Regions from separate parts of the Brevibacillus ruminantium genome, predicted to be linked through region 1. Evidence: riboswitches for the same ligand, from Rfam matches in the RefSeq annotation. Region 1 holds a riboswitch; each other region holds the start of a gene.
What was found. A riboswitch is a leader RNA that binds a small molecule or an ion and turns the genes downstream of it on or off. The one in region 1 is predicted to bind lysine.
Positions count from the first base shown of each region.

Region 2: linked by a shared signal. The riboswitch ahead of NDK47_RS26960 (transporter substrate-binding domain-containing protein) and the one ahead of dapD (2,3,4,5-tetrahydropyridine-2,6-dicarboxylate N-acetyltransferase) in region 1 are both predicted to bind lysine.
Region 3: linked by a shared signal. The riboswitch ahead of NDK47_RS19060 (aspartate kinase) and the one ahead of dapD (2,3,4,5-tetrahydropyridine-2,6-dicarboxylate N-acetyltransferase) in region 1 are both predicted to bind lysine.
Region 4: linked by a shared signal. The riboswitch ahead of NDK47_RS21425 (amino acid permease) and the one ahead of dapD (2,3,4,5-tetrahydropyridine-2,6-dicarboxylate N-acetyltransferase) in region 1 are both predicted to bind lysine.

Region 1 is NZ_CP098755.1:1,959,033-1,961,232, forward strand. It holds gene NDK47_RS09560 (GNAT family N-acetyltransferase) at 26-562, opposite strand; lysine riboswitch at 768-952, shown strand; gene dapD (2,3,4,5-tetrahydropyridine-2,6-dicarboxylate N-acetyltransferase) at 1,039-1,749, shown strand; gene NDK47_RS09570 (aspartate aminotransferase family protein) at 1,763-2,200, shown strand, end outside.
Region 2 is NZ_CP098755.1:5,513,571-5,515,770, reverse strand. It holds gene NDK47_RS26965 (ABC transporter substrate-binding protein) at 1-569, shown strand, start outside; lysine riboswitch at 614-798, shown strand; gene NDK47_RS26960 (transporter substrate-binding domain-containing protein) at 915-1,748, shown strand; gene NDK47_RS26955 (amino acid ABC transporter permease) at 1,827-2,200, shown strand, end outside.
Region 3 is NZ_CP098755.1:3,830,897-3,833,096, reverse strand. It holds gene uvrC (excinuclease ABC subunit UvrC) at 1-470, shown strand, start outside; lysine riboswitch at 556-745, shown strand; gene NDK47_RS19060 (aspartate kinase) at 989-2,200, shown strand, end outside.
Region 4 is NZ_CP098755.1:4,362,142-4,364,341, forward strand. It holds gene NDK47_RS21420 (cadherin-like beta sandwich domain-containing protein) at 1-678, opposite strand, end outside; lysine riboswitch at 920-1,107, shown strand; gene NDK47_RS21425 (amino acid permease) at 1,223-2,200, shown strand, end outside.

The DNA.
Region 1 (2,200 bases):
GAGAAGCAGAGATCGTCTGTGCCTCTTACTCCTCGGCCGTTCGTGCAAAAATCAGGTGATCCTCCCACACTCCGTTGATTTGCAGGTATCGAAGGGAGAGCCCTTCCTGTCTGAAGCCGTTTTTCAACAAGACCTTGATCGAGCCCAGGTTATGAGGCATGACAGCAGCCTGTACCCGATGAAGCTGGCCTTCCGTAAAGGCAAACCGAACGACCTGACCGACTGCTTCCGTCATAATCCCTTGGCCGTTGTAGCTTTGATCAAGCAAATAGCCCAGTGTGGCGTTTTGCCAAGCACCGCGAGACACATTGGAGAGGTTTACCCGCCCGATCAGGATGCCGCTTTCTTTTGCAAAGATGCCAAAGGAATACCCGGTACCATGAAGAAAGCACCGCTCTGCCTCTTCCAATTGGCGGGCCTGTTCTTCCAGTGTGAAAAAGGAAGCGGGCCGAATTGGCTCAAATGGCTGTAAAAAGTGCTGGTTTCTCAGGCGGAGCGCAAGCATGGCAGGTGCATCGCTGATGCGTAAGGGTCGCATGGTAAAAGAGGATGCTTCATACATCACGGAGGACCTCCTCGTATGGAAAAATGGACAGGATGGACAGTTTATCATGTATGAAGGCACTTGGAAAGAGGAAATAGGGAAAGGTTTCTCGGCATGGGAGCGAGGAATTAAGAAAACTGTAATTCGGAATGAATCAACAGTTGTCACGAGGTTTGGAATCTGTTACAGTACAAAAAGTAAAAGGGAAATAACTTCATATTGTCTTCTAAATAGAGGAGCGCTGCGGATCAGTATTTCTTTTCATCAACGTTGGGGAAACGGAAAAGAAGGAAAGGCCAAAGCGCCGAAGTTCTGACCGCATTCCCGTCGGCGGCAGAACTGGGATGCCCGTGAACAATGGTCATCCTGTCACGGAAGTATACTCTTTCGTGGAGCGCTATTTACGATTGCTTGCCTGGTATCAAAAGCAATGAGTATAGCGTCTGCACTCATTGCTTTTTTACATTCATTTTCAACTGTGGAGGAGAACTGCTATGGACATGATGAATGCAAACGAAATTATCTCGTATATCCAGAAGAGCGAGAAAAAGACACCGGTGAAGGTCTATATCAAGGGGGAAGTGGACAGCATTGATTTCGGTCCCAGCTCCAAGGCGTTTATCAGCGGCGGAACGGGTGTCGTCTTCGGAGAATGGAAGGAAATCCAGCCCGTATTGGAACAGCACGCAGACAAAATTGCGGATTACGTGGTGGAAAACGACCGTCGCAACTCGGCCATCCCTCTGCTGGATACGAAGAACATCCAGGCGAGAATCGAGCCGGGCGCGATTATCCGGGAGCAGGTAAGTATCGGAAACAATGCGGTTATTATGATGGGGGCATCGATTAATATCGGAGCCGTCATCGGTGAAGGCACCATGATCGACATGAACGTCGTCGTTGGCGGTCGCGGCACGATTGGTAAAAACTGCCATATTGGAGCGGGTGCGGTCATCGCAGGTGTAATCGAACCGCCATCCGCTCTGCCTGTGGTCATCGAAGACGATGTGGTCGTCGGGGCCAATGCTGTCATTTTGGAAGGCATTCGCGTCGGAAAAGGTTCTGTGGTAGCAGCAGGAGCCATCGTTATCGAGGATGTACCGCCGAACGTCGTGGTTGCTGGCACACCAGCCCGCATTATTAAACAGATCGATGAAAAGACACGCTCCAAGACAGAGATCAAGCTGGAGCTGCGACAACTCTAAGGGAGAGATAGGCATGGACTGGCGTTCTCTTGATGAACATTACATCGTCTCCACATATAAAAGACTGCCGATCGCGATCGCCAAAGGGGAAGGCAATTATCTTTATGACACCGATGGAAAGGGATACCTGGACCTTTTCACCGGACTTGCTGTTAACATCCTGGGCCATTCGCATCCCCGCATCCTCCGGGCACTGCGGGAACAAGGCGAGAGTTTTCTCCATATTTCCAACGTATTTCTCAATCCGCCGGCGATCAAGCTGGCGCAAAGACTGATTGAACGAACCATTCCGGGAAAAGTCTTCTTTACCAACTCCGGTGCCGAAGCGACAGAGGCAGCGATTAAGCTGATTCATAAATGGACGGTGTCCGAGGGAACGGGCAGAGCAGGAGTCGCAGTTATGAAAAACAGCTTTCACGGCCGGACCTTGGGTGCCCTGCGACTCACCAGA
Region 2 (2,200 bases), 2.1 Mb from region 1:
TAGCAGCGTTGCTTCGGGAAGCCGGGTACAATGGCGAAGGATTGCAGCTATACTCATACACGTTTCAACAGAATGAGCAGGAAGCCCGTTGGCTTGCACGGCAGTGGGAAGAGGCGGGTGTCAAGGTAGAGGTGAATATTCTGCCCGTTCAAGAGTTTGCTTCCGCCGCCTATCTGGAGAAGGCTGACCTGATCCTTTATTACCAGGTGACAGATGACAATCGGGAGCTGTTTCTGCATGAGATGTATCTCTCACCGAAGAGTCTGCTGAGCCGATACTTGTCAACAGAGTTGTGTGAGACTGTGCGCCAGCAGATGCCCGGCATTATGCAAGAGGCGGCAGCGGAGAAGCGGATTGCCCGCCTCCTCGCCTTGGAGGATCAGCTCAAACAGGAGAGCGCCGTCTATTTCCTGTACCATCGGCATGAAAGCGCAACGTATCATCCCGCGCTAAGCGGCGTGACGCTCAATGCGCTCGGCTGGGTGCCGTTTAAGGATGTCTGGTTTCAAAGCAGAAATGATAGAATTGACAGCCGTGAAAATAGTCCCAGGTTGACAGAATTAACATAACATTGTAAACTCAAAAACAGAATTGAATAAGACCTCACTTGAAACAGTGAGGTAGAGGTGCGATATTTAACAGTCCTTAGACGGAGTTTGAGAAGGCAGTGATGCTAAGGAGAAGGAAATGTCGCCGAAGCTTGTAATATTTCTCGGTATTACTTGCTGGGTCTGCAGTTAAGAGCTGCAGGACTGTCTCAATAAATGACCTGATTTATTGAGTTGTGCTATCTCATATGGGAAAAGAGAGGTATGTTGGGCAACTATGTAATTAGTGCGACCTGAGTTTATCTCAGGTCGCTTTTTGCTTTCATAAAGCTCCCAAAAACGACAAAACAAAAGGAGATAAGTAATATGAAAAAACATTCACCCTTTATCGCTCTGTTCCTATCTGCCATGCTGTTGGTCGCTGGCTGTGGGACAAGCAACCCAACACAATCCGCTGCAACAGACGAAGGAACCTTTAAGGTGGGGATGGAAGCAGGATATGCTCCATTCAACTGGACGCAAATGAATGATGCCAACGGTGCTGTGAAAATCGACGGCAATGCCGAATATGCAGGCGGTTACGATGTAGAAATCGCGAAGAAACTGGCTGAAGGTCTCGGCAAAAAATTGGTGATCGTGAAAACGGAATGGGATGGACTCGTCCCTGCACTCACTTCCGGCAAAATTGATGCGATCATCGCCGGGATGTCACCAACCGCAGAACGGAAACAAACCATCGATTTCTCTGACAACTACTATAAATCCAACCTGGTCATGGTCGTGAAAAAAGGCGGAAAATACGAAGGCGCGACGTCGATCCAGGATTTCAAAGGCGCAAAAGTAACGGCTCAACTGAACACCTTCCATTACTCTGTCATCAATCAGATTCAAGGTGTCGTCCAGGAGCCGGCGATGGACAACTTCCCGGCAATGCGCGTGGCGCTCGAGTCCGGCATGATTGATGGATACGTCTCCGAGCGTCCGGAAGCCGTCAGTGCTTCTTCTGCCAACCCGAACTTTGCCATGGTCGAGTTTACGGATGGCTTCACGACCTCAGAAGATGACACCGCCATTGCGGTTGGCCTGAAAAAAGACAGTGAATATACACAAAAAATCAATGAAATTTTGAAAGGGATTTCTGAGGAAGAACGTACGAACATCATGGATGCTGCTATCAAAAATCAACCAGCAGCAAATTAATCGGATCGGAAAACCGGCTGCATCTTGTATGCAGTCGGTTTTATGACTGTAAACAGGCAGAGCGAATGGAGGAAAATGATGAGCGTTGACTGGGTTGTAAAAATCATTTCCGAAAACTGGCCCATGTTCCTTCGCGGAGCGGGAATGACCCTGCTCATTGCTTTAGTCGGAACAATGCTGGGTGCTTTGATTGGACTGCTGATCGGACTGATCCGCACGATACCCGTGCCGGAACGTGGAGTAAAAAAAGCGATTCTCAAAGTAGTAAACGCCCTGCTTTCCGTGTATATCGAATTTTTCCGGGGAACGCCGATGATTGTCCAGGCGATGGTCATCTATTACGGTTCGGCTTTGGCATTTGGCGTGGATATGGACCGGATTTTGGCAGCCGTCTTTATCGTTTCCATCAATACAGGTGCGTACATGGCCGAAATTGTTCGCGGCGGGATCAT
Region 3 (2,200 bases), 1.9 Mb from region 1:
GCCTGTTGAAAGAAGACCAGCCACTCCCCGACCTGATTGTCATCGACGGCGGAAAAGGGCAGATCAGTGCGGCCATGGACGTGCTGGAAAATGAGCTGGGGCTCTATATCCCGGTATGCGGTCTGGCGAAAGATGACAAGCACAAGACGGCCCAGCTTCTTTATGGAAATCCTCCTGAGCCGGTTGAGCTTAGGCGGGACAGCTACGAATTTTACCTGCTCCAGCGCGTGCAGGATGAGGTGCACCGCTTTGCCATCACCTTTCACCGGCAATCCCGCACCAAGACACTCCTCTCTTCCCAACTGGACGAGATTCCCGGCATCGGAGAGAAACGGCGCAAGCTTCTGTTCCAGCATTTTGGCTCTCTGAAAAAAATGAAGGAGGCCACTGTGGAGGATTTCCGTCAGGTGGGGATTGGAGACAAGCTGGCCCGGGAGATACTTGCTCACCTCAGGGGTCTGGATACGTAGCGAATCTTCAAAATACTATTTGAACACCAGGAGCATGCGTGTTATAATCCCTTTCAAACAGAATAGTAGCCTCACTTCCCTTATGGAGTGAGGTAGAGGCGCGAAAACCATGAGTACCTCCCTGAGATCGGGCATCGCTGACGGGCAGTGGAAAGGGGGATTCGCCGAAGTACAAAGAGAGACCCGCTCTCTTTCGTGCTGGGCCTGTGTTGAACAAATACAGGACTGTCATCTGTGCAGTATCCCCTACTGTCAGATGGAGAGCTATCTCACGAGCCTGCAGCGTGCTTTTGAGACAGGGTATGTCCTGTCATGTCCAAGCCAGCTTCGGCTCGCGTAGTCCAGGGAAGGAGGAACCGATATTGTCTACGGATGAATAGGCAACGGCAGGTTATATCCTCGTCGTTGCTTTTTTAATAGGAAAACTGATACATGAATGGCGTTTGTTCGATGGACGCATTATCGGACACATTATCGAAGAGAGACAACCGTCTTTTAGGAAAAGGGAGAGAAGCCGCATGGGGTTGGTCGTGCAAAAATACGGAGGCACCTCCGTTGGAACTGTTGAGCGTATTTTTAAAGTGGCAGATCGGATTGTTGAATATAAAGAAGCGGGTCATGATATGGTGATCGTCGTCTCCGCGATGGGCAAATCGACAGATGTTCTGGTAGACATGGCGAAACAGATATCTCCGTATCCATCAGAGCGCGAGATGGATATGCTGCTGGCAACCGGAGAACAGGTGTCAATTTCCCTCCTGGCGATGGCGCTGCATCAGCGCGGGTATGACGCCATTTCTCTGACGGGCTGGCAGGCAGGAGTTGTGACAGAATCGATCCATGGCCGGGCGCGGATCAAAGAGGTTCAGGCGGAGCGCATCCAGAAAGAACTGGCGAGGGGCCGGGTTGTGATCGTAGCCGGGTTCCAAGGGATCAGTGACGAAGGGGAAGTGACAACACTGGGACGCGGTGGCTCGGACACCTCAGCCGTTGCACTGGCCGCGGGACTGCAAGCAGATTGGTGCGAAATCTGCACCGATGTGGCTGGGGTCTATACGGCTGACCCGCGCGTCGTTCCGGCGGCGCAAAAGCTGGACAGCATCTCATATGATGAAATGCTTGAACTGGCTAATCTGGGGGCGGGTGTCCTGCATCCCCGCTCCGTGGAAGCAGCCAAAAAATATAAAGTGCGGCTTGTCGTCCGCTCCAGCTTTTCGACAGAAGAAGGTACGTACGTAGAGGAGGTAGCCAACATGGAAACAGGAAGAGTAGTTAGCGGGGTTGCCCATGATGAAGATGTGGCAAAAGTGACGGTTGTAGGCATGCCGGCACGCGTAGGAACCTTGTCACGCCTCTTCAATACGCTGGCAGACAATCAGGTAAACGTGGATATTATTATCCAAAGCTCCTATGACGCTGACGTGACGAACATCTCGTTCACCGTCGCCGGAAGCGACCTGCAAAAAGCTTTGAACACTTTGGCGGCCAATCAGACTGAGCTTGGCTTTGACAAAGTGGACTACGAGGAAGGACTGACCAAGGTATCTATCGTGGGAGCGGGCATGGTGAACAACCCAGGGGTTGCCGCCGAGATGTTCCGCGTGCTGGCCGAACAGGAGATCACGATCAAAATGGTCTCGACATCAGATATTAAGGTGTCGTGCGTCGTTCCTGCCGCGCTGGCTGATCTGGCAGTACGCAGCCTGCATACCGCGTACGGACTGGATACG
Region 4 (2,200 bases), 2.4 Mb from region 1:
GCCATCCTTTAAAAGCGGCAGATATTCGTCCGGGATTTTTACGCTGATCAGCTTTCCAACCGGTCCGTGCTGATTCAGCGAGTTGATGATATTCTCCAGAAACGGTGCCCGCACGCCGTTCAGCTCGGCTGTATACTTGACGCGCCCCGGATATTTCTGCGGCTGGTAATCATTGATGAACATCTGAAGGATGGCGCCTTCAATCGGAGTGTTTCTCGTATCAAACGTAATTTTGACGGGAACGACCGGGTTGGCCCCTTTGCTATAGGTATTGGAGCGCGTGTAGCCATCCGCTATGGTATCCGCGTCTCTTGCACCCGCGAGAGATGGATAGCGAAACGAGCTGATGACCATTAGCTGGTCAGTCCCTTGGGGGTCCGTGGACTGGTGAATCACTCTCGGGTAGGGGGCAGGGGTGCTTTTCCCTGAAAACGGATCATAACCGTCCGGCCATCCCATCCCCAGATTGTCGATATCGCCAACCCGCACCATCAGGTCAGCCTCGGCCGTATCGTATTTTACTTCGTACGGCTTGGACCAGTCCCCGTTCAAAGGGTCATTTTTTCGATCTACTGCGGCAAAGGCCGTATTGTCCGTCCACTGGGGCGAGAAGCTCGTCCAACCAATTAAAAATACCAGGCACATCAGGAACAGACGTTGGATGCTCCCTTTTACCATCGGTCCACCTCTTTCCAAAGTTTCGTTGTATGTATGCTTCTGATCGATTGCGCTATTGGAGACAAAATTCCTTATTATGGTACTATTTTACCATGAATAAAGACTCATATGGATAATGGTTTTGAAACAATCTGTTACAACCTGGTTTGCCTGCCTGCCACAAAATCACTATTGAAATTCTGGCATAAATCCATATACTTGAACCATAACATATTTTCATACTATATATCCTCATCTCCACGATGAGGATAGAGGTCGCGGCTTTTATATTATTCTGCACGAGATCCAGAGAAGATCCATGAATGCAGAAGAAGGAAAAGCTGCCGAAGTCTGTTTGCGCGTTCTCTGTGTGCACGGGCTGGGGCTGTACTCGAAAGGGACAGAACTGTCACGTTTGTTTGCCGGCAAACGTGTTGTGCTATCTTCCGTGAAGGCTTGATGGGGATTGGATGATACCGCCCTTATGCCGTTATTGGCTTGTGGCGGTATTTTTGATTTCCGGCCTTCCTTCTAAATAAATACAGAAAGGTCGTGCTTCCCTCTTATGTCTTCAGATCAATTGCAGCGCGGGTTAAAAGCCCGGCATCTGACCATGATCGCGATCGGCGGCTCCATCGGCACCGGTCTTTTCCTGGCCAGCGGCGGCTCTATCCACTCCGCGGGACCTGGCGGCGCACTGGTCGCTTATCTGGCCATCAGCCTGATGGTTTACTTCCTGATGACGAGCCTCGGTGAGATGGCCGCTTTCATGCCCGTCTCCGGTTCCTTCAGCACCTATGCAGCCAGGTTCATCGATCCGTCTCTCGGCTTTGCGCTGGGCTGGAACTACTGGTACAACTGGGCCATTACCATCGCTGTCGAGCTTTCAGCCGGCGCGCTGATTATGAAATACTGGTTCCCCCACACTCCGTCGATGCTGTGGAGCGCCCTTTTTCTCGTTCTGATGTTTGGTTTGAATATGCTTTCCGTAAAAGGTTACGGGGAATCCGAGTTCTGGTTTTCCCTGATCAAGGTAAGCACCGTCATCATCTTTATCATCGTCGGCACGCTGATGATTTTTGGAATCATGGGCGGTGAAGCGGTCGGCTTCAGCAATTTTACCAAAGGTGACGCCCCGTTTAACGGCGGCTTTATGGCCATTCTCGGCGTCTTTATGATTGCCGGCTTTTCCTTCCAGGGAACGGAGCTGGTCGGGATAGCGGCAGGGGAAAGCGAAGATCCGGCGCGCAACATCCCGAAAGCCGTCAAGCAAATTTTCTGGCGCATCCTGCTGTTCTATATTTTTGCCATCTTCATTATCGGTTTGCTGATTCCTTCTGACAATCCCAACCTGGTCCACAGCGACATTGCCGATATCGCCGTCAGTCCGTTTACTCTGGTCTTTGAAAAAGCGGGCTTTGCCTTTGCTGCCTCGGTGATGAATGCGGTCATCCTGACCTCGGTTCTCTCAGCGGGCAACTCCGGTATGTACGCCTCCACGCGGATGCTGTACGTGCTTGCCAAAGAAGGAAAGGCTCCCAAG